Regions from separate parts of the Magnetospira thiophila genome, predicted to be linked through region 1. Evidence: riboswitches for the same ligand, from Rfam matches in the RefSeq annotation. Region 1 holds a riboswitch; the other holds the start of a gene.
What was found. Region 1 has a riboswitch for cobalamin ahead of bluB (5,6-dimethylbenzimidazole synthase). Riboswitches for the same ligand answer to the same signal wherever they lie in the genome.
Positions count from the first base shown of each region.

Region 1 (7,017 bases):
AGGAATTCGTCGCCCCCCGGTCGGGCCAGGGTCGCCTTTTCCGGCAGACGCTCCAGAATGGCCCGCGAGACCTGAACCAAAAGCAGGTCCCCAACCCCGTGCCCCAGGCTGTCGTTGATCACCTTGAACTGATCCAGGTCCATGTACATCAGCCCCACCTGGGCATCGTGGCGGGTGGCGGAAATCAGCGTTTCCCGCAGGCGCTCCTGGAACAACAGCCGGTTGGGCAAACCCGTCAGGGTATCGTAATAGGCCTGGAAGCGGATCTGTTCCTCGTCTTCCTTTTGCCGCGTGATGTCCCGAACCATGATCAGGTAGTGGGCCAAATTGCCGTCGTCGTCGTGGACGGCCAGGATGGTTCGCCACTCGGGATAAAGCTCGCCGCTTTTGCGCCGCCCCCAGGTCTCCCCTTCCCAGCGGCCATTTTGGCGCAGGCTCTCCCATATACGGTAGATGAAGACCTCACCCTCGCGGCGGGCCGCGAACTCGTCGATATTATGGCCCAGCATCTCTCCGGCATCATGGCCGGTCATATGGGCATAGGCGGGATTGGCCGCGATGATGCGATGCTCATGATCACATAGCAGAATGCCTTCGGCGGCATTCTTGAAGACCGTCTCCGACAGGTTGATCGCCTGCACGGCGCGACGTTGCTGGGACACATCCTCAATGACCCAGATGGCCCCTTTTCCCATGTCTTCGGGGTCCACGCGTTTGCCCCGGAATCGCACTTGGAAACTGTCACCCTCCCGACCACGGATATGCGCTTCCCCCTCGCAAAACCCGGTCTCGCGCAATTCCCGCGAGGCGAGGCGCCGGACCCGCTCATATTCATGATCATCGACGTACAGCGACCTGATTTCCTGGCCAATCAGTTCCGACACCTGACGGCCCAGCCATTTGGCCAGGGTTTCATTCATCCAACGAATCTTGCGCCGGGTGACATGAACAATGCCCACGTTGGTATGTTCGAGCACCAGACGCTGGTCGGCCAAAATCTGATCCCGGCGGCGGGCCGCTTCCCGCTCGCGCTCCAGATCCTTTTCCTGATGTCGCAGAAACAGGGTCGCCATCAGGGTCAACAGCCCGGCCACCGCAAAAACGCCCAAGGACTCCTGAAGGTGAGCGGATTCCGCATAGACCAGGATGCTGAATCCGACCGTCAAAGCCCCCCCGAGCAACCCGGTCATGCGGGAACCGCGAAGAAGTGGTCCTGAATTCTGTTTCACGAAATCGACTTCCTGGTTGGTCACATAAAGACTTTATACCAAATCGCGTCTGGAGGAACCTATTGTGATGGCCTCACTGGAAACCGGGCAACACTCCTGAAATAATCACCTCACAAGGATCAAGAGTCGCCCCTCTTCCCGCCGATCAAGGACCTGCCGATGCCGCGCCACCCCACGACGACCCTCAAATATCAGCCGGATATAGAAACCCTGAGCCGCCCTGCCCTGGCCGAAATGCAATTGGAACGGCTGCGCTGGAGCGTCCGTCATGCCTATGACAATGTGGCGCCGTTTCGCCGCAACATGGAGGATCGGGGGCTCACCCCGGCGCATATCCAGAGTCTGGCCGATGTGCGTCACCTTCCCTTCACGGTCAAGAACGACCTGCGCAGCCACTACCCGTTCGGCCTGTTCGCCGTGCCGCGCGACAAGGTCGTGCGCCTGCATGCCTCCTCGGGCACCACGGGCACGCCGACGGTGGTCGGCTACACCCGCGAGGACCTGGACATGTGGGCCGACCTGATGGCCCGCTCCCTGGCCTGCGCCGGCGCGCGGCCGGGCGAGGTGGTGCATAATGCGCTGGGCTACGGCCTGTTCACCGGCGGTTTGGGATTCCACGGCGGGGCCGAGCGTCTGGGCTGTACGGTGGTCCCCATTTCCGGCGGCGGCACCCAACGCCAAATCAAGCTGATGCGCGATTTCGGGGCCAGCGTTTTGATCGCCACCCCCTCCTATGCCCTGTATCTGGCCGAGGCCGCCGCCGCCCAGGGCGAGCCGCTGGCCGACGGCCCCCTGCACACGGCCCCGCTGGGCGGCGAACCCTGGAGCGATTCCCTGCGCCGGCAGTTGGACGAAATGCTCGGTCTGAATAGCGTCGACTCCTACGGCCTATCGGAGATTATCGGCCCCGGCGTGGCCATGGAATGCCGCGACGCCCGCGCCGGAGCGCACGGCTGGGAAGACGCTTTCCTGTTCGAGATCATCGACCCGGAAAGCGAGGTCCCCCTGCCCATGGGGGAAAGCGGCGAGTTGGTCATCACCACCCTGACCAAACAGGCGCTGCCGATGATCCGCTATCGCACCCGGGACATCACCAGCCTGACCGACGAACCCTGCGCCTGCGGACGGACCCATGTGCGCATCCGCCGCATCACCGGGCGCAACGACGACATGCTGATCATTCGCGGGGTCAATCTGTTCCCCACCCAGGTGGAGGCACTGCTGGTGGATATGGCCGAACTGGCACCGCACTATCAGTTGGTGGTGCGCCGCGACGGCAGCATGGACAATCTGACCATCGAGGCCGAGGCCCGCCCGGAGATCGCCGCCGACGCCTATGCTCAGATCGCCAAGCGCATCCAGTATCACATCAAGACCATGATCGGCGTGACCTGCAAGGCGGTCGTGCTGGCCCCGGGAGAGGTGCCCCGCTCCGATGGCAAGGCCGTCCGGGTGCGGGATCTGCGGAAAATATGATCACTCCTGTTCGAGGATGATCACCTCGTCGGGATCGGCATAATTGAGCATGGCGCGCACCCGTTCATCGAGCAAATCCGGGTCCAGGCTCTCGGGGTGCAGCAGGCGTACTCGGTGTTCCCACATGTCGCGTTCCCGCGCCACCTCGCGGGCCATGGCCTCGACCTGCACCACTTCCTGACGCAGATGCAGCCAGGCGCGCAGCCCCCGGTCGCCGCTGAAGGCATGGAAGGCGAAATAGCTCACCAGACAAGCCCCCAGCACCGGTCCGGCCACCTGCCGCAAGCCGGACCGGATGTCTTCCCTCAGCGCCATGGGTCGCCCCTTCCTGCCGTGCTTACTGTTCGCGAATCGAGTCAGACTCAGACTCCTCTGAAGATCTCACGATGAGTCTTGCCGAGCGGTTAACGGAATCAAAAAGGGCGACGGAAAGACACCGCCGCCCCTTGAGGTACTGGGCTCGGACTAGCCGCGCAGGATGGAGCGTCCGGCAAACCGCGCCGCCGGGCCCAATTCCTCTTCGATACGGATGAGCTGATTGTATTTGGCAATGCGGTCGGAACGGGACAGGGAGCCGGTCTTGATTTGCCCGGCATTGGTGGCCACCGCGATATCGGCGATGGTGCTGTCCTCGGTCTCACCGGAACGGTGCGAGATGATGTTGGTATAATGGGCCTTGTGGGCCATTTCCACCGCTTCCAGGGTCTCCGACAGGCTGCCGATCTGATTGACCTTGACCAGCATGGAGTTGGCGATGCCCCTGGCGATGCCGTCAGCCAGACGGATCGGGTTGGTGACGAACAGGTCGTCGCCCACCAGCTGACATTTGGCCCCCAGTTCGTCGGTGAGGATTTTCCAGCCGTCCCAATCGTCTTCGGCCATGCCGTCTTCGATGGAGAAAATCGGGAAGCGGGCTGCCAGATCCGCCAAATAGCGGGCGTTTCCGGCTGCATCCAGGCTCTTGCCCTCGCCTGCCAGTTCGTACTTGCCGTTCTTGAAATACTCCGAGGAGGCACAATCCAGCGCCAGGACCACATCGTCCCCCGGCACGTAGCCCGCCCCTTCGATGGCCTTCATGATGAAGCCCAGGGCCTCGTCGGCACTGCCCAGGCCCGGCGCGAAGCCGCCTTCGTCGCCGACGTTGGTATTGTGACCGGCGTCCTTGAGGCCCTTCTTGAGGTTATGGAACACCTCGGCGCCCATGCGCACGGCTTCGGCGATGCTCGCCGCGCCCACCGGCATGATCATGAATTCCTGAATGTCGATGGGGTTGTCCGCATGGGCACCGCCATTGACGATGTTCATCATCGGCACCGGCAGGGTGCGGGCATGGGTGCCGCCGATATAGCGGTACAGGGGCAGCCCCACCTCGTCCGCCGCCGCCTTGGCCACCGCCAGCGAGACTCCGAGAATGGCATTGGCCCCGAGACGCCCCTTGTTGGGGGTGCCGTCCAGGTCGATCATCGCCTGATCGAGTACTTCCTGCTCCTCGGCTTCGAGACCGACCAGGGCGTCATAAAGCTCCCCATTGACGGCATCCACCGCCTTGGTCACGCCCTTGCCCAGGTAGCGGCTCTTGTCGCCGTCGCGCAGTTCCACCGCTTCGTGAACGCCGGTAGAGGCCCCCGATGGTACCGCCGCCTGACCGAAAGCGCCGGTTTCGAGAATGACTTCGACCTCGACGGTCGGATTGCCTCGGCTGTCGAGAATTTCGCGGGCATGGATGTCTGATATAGCCGTCATGGAGCGCCTCATCACATCAGGAGGAAGATCGGGATGGAAATTCTTACCGATCCCTACTCCAATGGCTGGAAAACCGCAAGTTCAACTATTATTTCACTGTCATTTCATTTACCTTCCGGCGACCTTTCGGTGCCCGCTTCGGCGGGAGAATCGGGAACGCGGTGAGATTCCGCGACGTGCCCAACGCTGTAGGGGGGACTCGGGACGCAACAGGCCACTGGCATCCGCCGGGAAGGCGCGATCCGGGGACGATCCCAAGTCAGAAGACCGGCCGGGAGGGATGCCCAAACCGCATGGACAGCGGCCCGGGGCGCCACCATCGCAAGGGGACTCCCGATGGACCATGCCTTCTCCGCCGCCGACAAAGCCGCCGTTTACCGGGCCATTTATGAACGCCGCGACGTGCGCAGCGAATTCCTGCCCAACCCGCTCCCCGACGATCTGCTGCTGCGCCTGCTCGACGCCGCCCACCACGCCCCCTCGGTGGGCTTTCAGCAACCCTGGGATTTCGTTGTCGTACGTGACCTCGCCACTCGACGGCGAGTCCATGACTTATTCACCCAGGCCAATGCCGAGGCCGCCCAAATGTTTCCGGCCGAGCAGCGCCAGAAATACCAATCCCTGAAGCTGCAAGGCATCATCGAAGCCCCGGTCAATCTGTGCATCACCTGCGACCGTGGCCGCGCAGGACCGGTGGTCCTGGGCCGCACCCACCAGCCGCAGATGGACCTCTACTCCACCGTCTGCGCCGTACAGAACCTGTGGCTCGCCGCCCGCGCCGAAGGCCTCGGCCTGGGCTGGGTCTCCATCCTCGACCCCGAGGCCCTCAAACAGACCCTCGGCATCCCCGAACGACTGGACGTCATCGCCTATCTTTGTCTCGGATCGGTCTCACAGTTCCACGACACCCCGGATTTGCAACGCCAAGGCTGGCGGCACCGAATGGCGCTGGAGGAACTGCTGCACTGGGAGGGATGGTGAGCGGGCGGCGGGTTGAAGGTCCGGGTGAGATTGCCGGTGTGAAGTGTTGGAATAAGTCGGCCTGACGAGGGACAAAGCATCAGTCGCAATGGGCATCTCGTGAACGGCAACAGCCCCCCCTCATGCCGAGATTCACCCCCCTACCTCATGCTGAGCCTGTCGAGGCACGAGCCTTTCGCAGCATGTGTCGCAACGCGCCCCCTGCTGGACCGTGCCGCCATCCTCCAGCAAGACCCACCACGAAACCGCCAGGGGCGGCCAAGGGGTCATGGGAAGCCTATCCAGCACCACCCCCGGCAACGACGGGGACTCCCTGTCCTCTGCGCCGATTCCGTCCGTTGTCGATGACAAGCCGTCGCGCCCGACCCCGTCGTTCGACGAGGGGCCGTCCCTGTTCGAGTCCAAGACGGCCTTCGATGCGGAGCCGCTGCATCCCATTGCCTCTGAACCCGTCCTCGAGGCCCCGGCACGCCGGACGAACGCCCTCCTTGACGAGTCCCCGAGCGACCGGGCGCAACAGGAAAACCTTCTCAAGCAGGCCGAGGCCGACACGGAGGCGGTCTGGAAGATGCACCAGGACAAAAAGGCCGCCGAGGAGAAAGCCGCCCGGCAGCGCATAGAGATGCGCCAGAAACAGCGCCTGGAAGAGCAAAAGCAGCAGCAGCAACGGCAGACCCTGGCTCAACAGACCACAGAGATCGCTCAGGCACGCCCCATCCGGGTCGAGCAGGCCCTGGCCAAAAGCCCGCCGCCGGTACGCATTGATCCTCTTGACACATGGGATGGGGCGACGCCACCAAAGAAGGGTGAGATTGAGACGGCGCGGCGCAAGCCGGTGATCGAGCGCAGTTTTGCCGATCAGAAGCGCCTGCATTGGGCCGACGACTATTGGACCAACAAAGAGATTCAGCAGGAATCCGGCCAATTCTATGAACTGAACACTCCGAAATCGGAGCCTACTGGCCACGCCAGCGGCAGTTCCCCCACCGGCTACGAAGGCATCCGGGAAGAAAATGACCGCATGAACAAGCTGCGCGCCAAGCAGGCTATCGAACATCTCGGTCCCCATGCGGACCCGCAACATGTGCAGATGATCGAGGCCCATTACGGGGAAACACCGCCCCCCAATGCAGATGCCTGGGGCAAGGACCGTGTCATCCACGGCAAGGAGGAGACCATCGAGGTCGACTGGACCCAAGAAGCGGCGACCTCTGAAAATACCGTCCTCATCGGCGGGTCCGGAAACGATACCTTGGCCTGGACGCAAGAGACGAAGCCCGCTCCCGTTCCGGCACCAGGGACCCAGGATTGGTATGAACATACCAACCGTCTGCTAGAGCAAATTCCGTTCAATTTGGATCAAGTTGATCCAAATTGAAGCGGTAAGATTTGCTCTATCTTATTGAATCAGAGCGATTTCCACTCATACTGAATCACAAAGTGATTCAGTATGAGTGGAAATCGCTCTAGCGCATGATCCCGAGGCCTTCGACGCCTTGTCCGAAGCGGACAAGGCGGCCCACCGGGCCTATTGGGAGCATCGTCTGGGCGGCGGTCCCAACGCCAATCCGGCGACCAACAACGCCGC
Region 1 is NZ_BAAHXF010000002.1:875,347-882,363, forward strand. Features, by position in the region: gene ACYQ1P_RS13890 (putative bifunctional diguanylate cyclase/phosphodiesterase) at 1-1,229, opposite strand, end outside; gene ACYQ1P_RS13895 (phenylacetate--CoA ligase family protein) at 1,389-2,705, shown strand; gene ACYQ1P_RS13900 (FtsB family cell division protein) at 2,706-3,020, opposite strand; gene eno (phosphopyruvate hydratase) at 3,171-4,448, opposite strand; cobalamin riboswitch at 4,559-4,738, shown strand; gene bluB (5,6-dimethylbenzimidazole synthase) at 4,785-5,429, shown strand; gene ACYQ1P_RS13915 (hypothetical protein) at 5,698-6,807, shown strand; gene ACYQ1P_RS13920 (hypothetical protein) at 6,884-7,017, shown strand, end outside.

Region 2 (7,017 bases), 200 kb from region 1:
AGGTATCCATGCTGAAATCGCCGCGATCAGTGGTCATAGCCTCGACAGGATAAGGAAAATCTTGGAGGTCTATTTACCCCGCACACCCGAGATGGCTCGCAATGCCATGGCGAAGCTGGAGGAGAAAACGAAAACGTGTGTCTAAACGATTGCGCCCAGGCTAAAGAAAACCCCTGGAGAACCGCAGTTTTCCAGGGGTTTCATTGGTAGCGGGAGAGGGATTTGAACCCCCGACACGCGGATTATGATTCCGCTGCTCTAACCAACTGAGCTACCCCGCCAAGAGGGCCGTACGGATAAGATGAAAGGCCGGGGTTGTCAAGGGGCGTTGGGCGTATTTCGCCGTGGCTCCGGGGCTTTTTTGACGCTACAACAGGCACCGAAGATCACAGCCAAAGGAAAGAGCCATGACCACCACGGTAACTTGGACGGGGGGAATGACATTCAACGGGGTCAGCGCCTCGGGGCATGAACTGGTCATCGACGGCAAACGGGTCGAGGGGCCGTCGCCGATGGAGCTTTTGCTGCTTGGGGCCGGTGGCTGTTCTTCCATCGACGTGGTGATGATTCTGGAAAAGATGCGTGAGCAGGTTTCGGGGGTGGAATGCCGTCTGGAAGCCGAACGCGCCGACAGCGACCCCAAGGTCTATACCCAAATCGACATGCATTTCATCGTCACCGGCAAGGGCCTGAGCCCGGACAAGGTGGACCGGGCGGTGCATCTGTCGGCGGAGAAATACTGCTCGGCCTCCATCATGCTGGCCAAGACGGCGACCATCACCCACAGCTTCGAGATCATCGAAGGCTGAGCGGCTGATTACTCCACGGTCACGCTTTTTGCCAAGTTGCGCGGTTGATCCACGTCGGTGCCCTTGATACAGGCGGTATGGTAGGCCAGCAACTGCACCGGGATGGCATAGAGAATCGGCGCGACGAAAGGATTGACCGTCGGCAGTTCGATGGTCGCGGCGGCCATGGTGCCCAGTTTCTCGATCCCGGCCTTGTCGGACATGAAAATCACCCGACCCCCGCGCGCAATGACTTCCTGCATGTTGGAGGCGGTCTTTTCGAACAGCTCGTCCGACGGGGCGACGACGATCACCGGTACGCTTTCGTCGATCAGGGCAATGGGGCCGTGCTTCATCTCGCCCGCCGCGTAGCCCTCGGCATGGATATAGCTGATTTCCTTGAGCTTTAGCGCCCCTTCCAGGGCGATGGGGTAGCCGGTGCCGCGCCCCAGGTAAAGCACGTCGCGGGCCTCGGCGATTTCGTGCGCCAGCTTGGCGAGGTGCTCGTCGTGGACCAGTACGTCATTGGCCCGGGTCGGGACTTCGGTCAGAGCCTGACAGAGCTCGCTGACTTTCTCGGCGGTAAGGGTGCCGCGTTTGCTGCCCAGGCCGATGGCCAGACAGGCCAGCACGGTGAGCTGGGTGGTGAAAGCCTTGGTCGAGGCGACGCCGATTTCCGGCCCGGCCTTGGTTCGCAACACCAGGTCCGATTCCCGGGCCATGGAGCTTTCCGGCACATTGACCACCGAGATGATCTTCTGACCCTGCTTCTTGGCATGGCGCAGGGCGGCCAGGGTGTCGGCCGTCTCGCCCGACTGGGAGATGAACAGCGCCACCCCGCCGGCCGGCAGGTCCACGTCCCGATAGCGGAATTCCGAGGCGATATCCACATCCACCGGCACGCGCACCAGACTTTCCAGCCAGTAGCGGGCGACCATTCCGGCATAAAACGAGGTGCCGCAGGCAACAATGGTGATGCGGGTGATGTGTGTCGGGTCGAACGGCAGATCGGGCAGGGTGATGGTGCGGTTCCAGGGGTTGAGGATGGCTTGCAGCGTGTCGCCCATCACCGCCGGTTGCTCGTAGATTTCCTTGAGCATGAAATGGGGATAGTTGCCCTTGCCGATCATCGCCCCGGAGGTGGCGGTGAGTTTCACATCTCGGTCCACTGGCTGGTCGTCGGCATCGAAAATCTGCGCTCCGTCACGACGGACGACGGTGTAATCCCCTTCTTCCAGATAGCTGATGCGGCGGGTCAGCGGGGCCAGGGTCAGGGCATCGGAGCCCAGATACATCTCGCCGTCCCCATAGCCGATGGCCAGCGGGCTGCCGCGCCGCGCGCCGATCATCATGTCCTCGTGTCCGGCGAACAGAATGGCCAGAGCAAAGGCTCCGACCAGCTTCTTCAGGGTTTGCGCCACCGCGTCCTGGGGCGACAGGCCCTGGGCGATGAAACTGCCGACCAGATGGACCACCACTTCGGTATCGGTCTCGGTCTCGAAATGGTGCCCCTTGGCGGCCAGTTCCTTGCGCAGATCCTGATAGTTTTCGATGATGCCGTTATGGACCAGCACCACCCGGCCATCCGAATGGGGATGGGCATTGACTTCGGTGGGCGCGCCATGGGTGGCCCAGCGGGTATGGCCGATGCCGATGGTGCCGGTGACCGGCTCGTTGGCGATCAGCTTTTCGAGATTTTTCAGCTTGCCTTCGGCGCGCCGCCGGGTGATGGCCCCGTCACTGAGAATGGCGATTCCGGCGGAATCGTAGCCCCGATATTCCAGCCGTCGCAAACCTTCAATAAGCAGCGGGGTGACTTCCGCCTTGCCGATAATCCCGATAATACCGCACACGGTTCAGATCTCCTGGGGTTAGGGGGCTTTTTTCTTGCGGGCGGCTTTCTCGGCGGCCTTGCGTTCGCGGAATCGCGGCGCCCAATCCGGCACTTCGCGGTGTTCGGCCCGGGTCACCGCCAGGGCATCCGCCGCCACATCCTTGGCGACCACGCTCCCGGCCCCGATGATGGCCCCGTCGCCGACCGTAACCGGGGCGACCAGCGCGGTATTGGAGCCGATGAAGGCCCCCGCGCCAATATCGGTTTTATGCTTCAGGAAGCCATCATAATTACAGGTGATCGTTCCCGCGCCGATATTGGCCTCACGCCCGATCCGGGCATCGCCGATGTAGCTGAGGTGGCTGACCTTGGCCCCTTGCTCGATTTGGGCATTCTTGATCTCGACGAAATTACCGATCTTGGCCTGGGCCCCGATCTGGGCGCCAGGGCGCAGGCGGGCATAGGGACCGACTTGGGCCTGCGCGCCGACGGTGGTGCCTTCCAGGTGGCTGAAGGCCTTGATGGTCGCGCCTTCTTCGACGGTGACGCCGGGGCCGAAGACCACATGCGGCTGAAGAGTCACATCCTGACCCAGTTGGGTGTCCCAGCATAGCCAGACGCTGTCCGGGTCGATCATGGTCACGCCGTCGGCCATGGCCTCGGCGCGCAGGCGTTTTTGGATCAGGGATTCGGCGAGCGCCAGTTCGGCCCGGGAATTGACTCCCAGCAGCTCGTCCTCGTCGCCCTCGGTGACCACGCTGCCCAGCCCCTCGGCCCGCGCCAGGGCGACGATATCGGTCAGATAGTACTCTCCCTTGGCGTTGTTGGGGGTGATCTTGCTGAGCAGGCGGAACAGATGCTTGCCGGAGACGCACATCAGACCGGAATTGCACAGATTGATATCCAACTGGGCCGGGGAGGCGTCTTTGGCCTCGACAATGGCGTGCAGGTGGCCCTGGGCGTCGGTGAGCAGGCGGCCATAGGCCCCCGGCGTCGGGGTGCGGAAGCCCAGCACGGCGATGGCGGTGTTCGGTTCGGAGCGGCGCGCCGCCAACATGCGGTCCATGGTCTGTGCGGTCAGCAACGGGGAGTCGCCGAACATGATCAGGATGTCGCCGTCGAAATCGCCCAGTTCCGGTTCGGCGGCGCGGACAGCATGGCCGGTGCCCAGGCGTTCGGACTGGATGACGGTGGCGTGGGGGGCGACGGCCTCGGCCGCCTGCGGCATGTCCGGGCCGATGACCACGACCACCTTGTCGGGGGACAGGGACTCGACGGCGGCCAGCAAGTGGCGGACCATAGGGCGACCGGCAATGGGGTGGAGAACCTTTGGAAGTTGCGACTTCATGCGGGTCCCGAGACCTGCAGCAAGTACGATGGCGGCGGTTTTTTCCTTGGTCATCTGAAATCGGTTCATTACATAAGCGTGAGAAAGCGGCAGACTGACACATGCTCGGAGCACCGCCAAGTCACAATTTGACGGAACAGGGGATAGCCCAATGAAGGCCATTATTTTCGATCTCGACGGCACGCTGGTGGATAGCGCACCGGATTTGATGAATGCACTCAATAAATTGCTGGTTCGGGAAGGCCGTTCGGCGCTGCCTATCGAGGCGGTGCGTAGCATGATTGGCGACGGAGTGCCGGTGTTGGTGGAGCGCGGGTTTGCCGCCACCGGCGCGGCGATCACCGGGGACGCCCTGAATCCGCTGGTCGAGGGCTTCATGGGCTTCTACGAGGGCCACAGTACGGACGAGACGGTTCCCTATCCAGGGATCATCAAGGTTCTCGACGACCTCAAGGCGAGCGGCCATTACACCCTCGGAGTCTGCACCAACAAGCCACAGGCCCCGACGGTAGAAATTCTCGCCGAGCTGCATATGGCCCATTATTTTTCCGCCGTTCTGGGCGGCGATGCCTGTGCGGTGAAAAAACCCGATCCGGGTCATATCTTTGCCACTTTGGATGCCTTGGGGGTGGCCCCGGAACATGCCCTGTTGGTCGGTGACAGCCCCAACGACGCCTATGCCGCCCGCGATGCCGGAATTCCGGGGATTTTGGTGTCCTTCGGCTATACCCGCATTCCGGTGCAGGAGTTGCCGTCGGTGGCGGTGATTGATCATTTCGACGAACTGCCGGCGCTGATCGAAAAATTGTTGTAGAAACCGTTGGGGAGCGCCCAGATTGAAATAATGAATCGTGAACTCGTGAGGGTCCGCCTCGAGCGTACCGAGCTTGCCGGTCCTCTCGCTGCACGCGGCGATAGCCCATCGGGAGGCCTGTGCCGACTCGCATTTCGATCCCGAGATCACCGCACAGTCTGACGGATTGCTGCCGCCTCGCCACCTTCAACGCCTGTAACCAGTCAGATGGAAGACGAGATTGCCAATGTCTCATGCCGAAAACCACATGAGAAATTGCCGAATCACAAACCGTCAGACAGCGCTACTGAAAACTCATTCGATTGCCCTGTAAGAATAGACGTGAAACATGCCCTCATTTGCTCTATCGTTTTACCGCTTAGGTTCCGAGTGAGACCAAGTCTCCGGGATCAAAAGGGAACACGGTAGAGACGACCCAATCGGGGCTTGATCCGTGACTGCCCACGCAACTGTGAGCGTGAGCCGCATCCGCGAAGCCACTGGGCGTGAGCCTGGGAAGGCCGATGATCGGCGATGAAGCGCGAGTCAGGAGACCTGCCTGAGCATCGTTCAACCCTTATGATTGCCGCACGATGGGTGCGGTGAAAGGAAATATCATGCATATCGAACCGGGCGTCGTTGACGGCGCTAAAATCACCCTCAGCTATGCCACAGCGGCTGGAGCTTTTGGGCTGGCGGGAAAGCTGGCCTACGACACGATTAAAAACGACGGAGGCATTGTCTCCCTGGCGGCGCGAACGGTTGCCACCACGGCGCTTGTCTTCAGTTTTTTTGAAGTCCTGCCACATCACTCCATTGGCGTGTCCGAAGTTCATTTCATTCTCGGCTCGACCTTGTTCCTGATTTTCGGAGGCGGAGCGGCGGCACTCGGTCTCGCTTTCGGATTGTTGGTGCAAGGGCTTCTGTTCGCACCGGCGGATTTGCCCCAATACGGTATCAACGTCACGACGTTGCTGGTGCCGCTATTTGCCATGAGCCTGCTGGCACGGAAGGTCATTCCGAATGGAACGGCGTACAAGGACGTGACCTATGCACAAGCCTTGGCCCTATCCACCAGTTATCAGGCCGGGATCGTCGCCTGGGTCGCATTCTGGGCATTCTATGGTCAAGGGTTTGGCGCTGAGAATCTGGCCCAGGTGGGCTTGTTTGGCGCGGCCTATATGACGGTTATCCTCGTCGAGCCCGTGCTGGACTTGGCCGTCCTTGCCCTTGCCAAGAACTTCGACAGGTTTAAGTACAGCACACTGTTTCACAACCGTCTGTACACCGCCGCTTCGTCGTAAGGTTTTGAAGGAGGGCGGCTTATTCCGCCCTCCAATCAACCGCTTCAGGCAATAAAGAGCAGGGCTCCAGCGGCCGCGATGCCTCCACCGCCCACCCGAACGGCAATCGGAGCAATCTTTTCCGCCATTTTCTGAACGGCAATGCTCAATCCAATCCCGGCTGCATGCAGGGTCGTCGTGGCGACGGCAAATCCGACGCCGTATTCGAGACCGCTGGCGTTTACCGGCATTTCCGTGCCATGGGCGTGACCGTGGAAAATCGCCATCACCCCGACCAAAGCCATAGCCAGACCCATCGGCATCTGACGTCCGGCGGCGATCACGCCGCCCAACACGATCACGGAGCCGACGATACCAATTTCGACGAACGGCACCGGCACGCCGATCATACCAAACAATCCGCCGACAATCATCATGCCGACAAACGAAGCCGGGACGAACCACATGGATTTGCCGCCCATCTGGGCAGCCAGGATCCCGACCGCGACCATGGCAAGTACATGATCGAGTCCACCGACCGGATGGCCAAAGCCTGCGGAAAAGCCTGAAACAGACCCGGCGCCGGTATGGGCCAGGGCAGGTGTTGCAGCCGCCACCAGAACGGCGGCGGCGAGAAAGAATGATCGTTTCATCGTTCGAATCCCCTGTAAGATGGACAAACCAAGCAAGTGTGATGAAAATAAAAAATATCACACTCGCAAGCCAATGCAACACCGGATGACCGATGATGGAACGTATTACCGTTACGATTGACGATGAACTGCTTGAAAAGTTTGACGAGCTGATGGAGTTGAAGGGATATTCCAACCGCTCGGAAGGCATCCGGGACGCAGTGCGGAAAATGCTCGCGGAACAACGGATCGCGGTAAAAGAGGAAGCAAAATGCGTCGGCTGTGTCGTCTATATGTACAATCACAAGGAACGGACCCTGTCGTCACGGCTCGTTGAGG
Region 2 is NZ_BAAHXF010000002.1:1,074,543-1,081,559, reverse strand. Features, by position in the region: tRNA gene ACYQ1P_RS14900 (tRNA-Met) at 205-281, opposite strand; gene ACYQ1P_RS14895 (OsmC family protein) at 408-809, shown strand; gene glmS (glutamine--fructose-6-phosphate transaminase (isomerizing)) at 818-2,641, opposite strand; gene glmU (bifunctional UDP-N-acetylglucosamine diphosphorylase/glucosamine-1-phosphate N-acetyltransferase GlmU) at 2,660-4,024, opposite strand; gene gph (phosphoglycolate phosphatase) at 4,122-4,784, shown strand; cobalamin riboswitch at 5,128-5,340, shown strand; gene ACYQ1P_RS14875 (energy-coupling factor ABC transporter permease) at 5,381-6,067, shown strand; gene ACYQ1P_RS14870 (HupE/UreJ family protein) at 6,112-6,699, opposite strand; gene nikR (nickel-responsive transcriptional regulator NikR) at 6,795-7,017, shown strand, end outside.
Region 2: another riboswitch for cobalamin. It lies ahead of ACYQ1P_RS14875 (energy-coupling factor ABC transporter permease); the one in region 1 lies ahead of bluB (5,6-dimethylbenzimidazole synthase).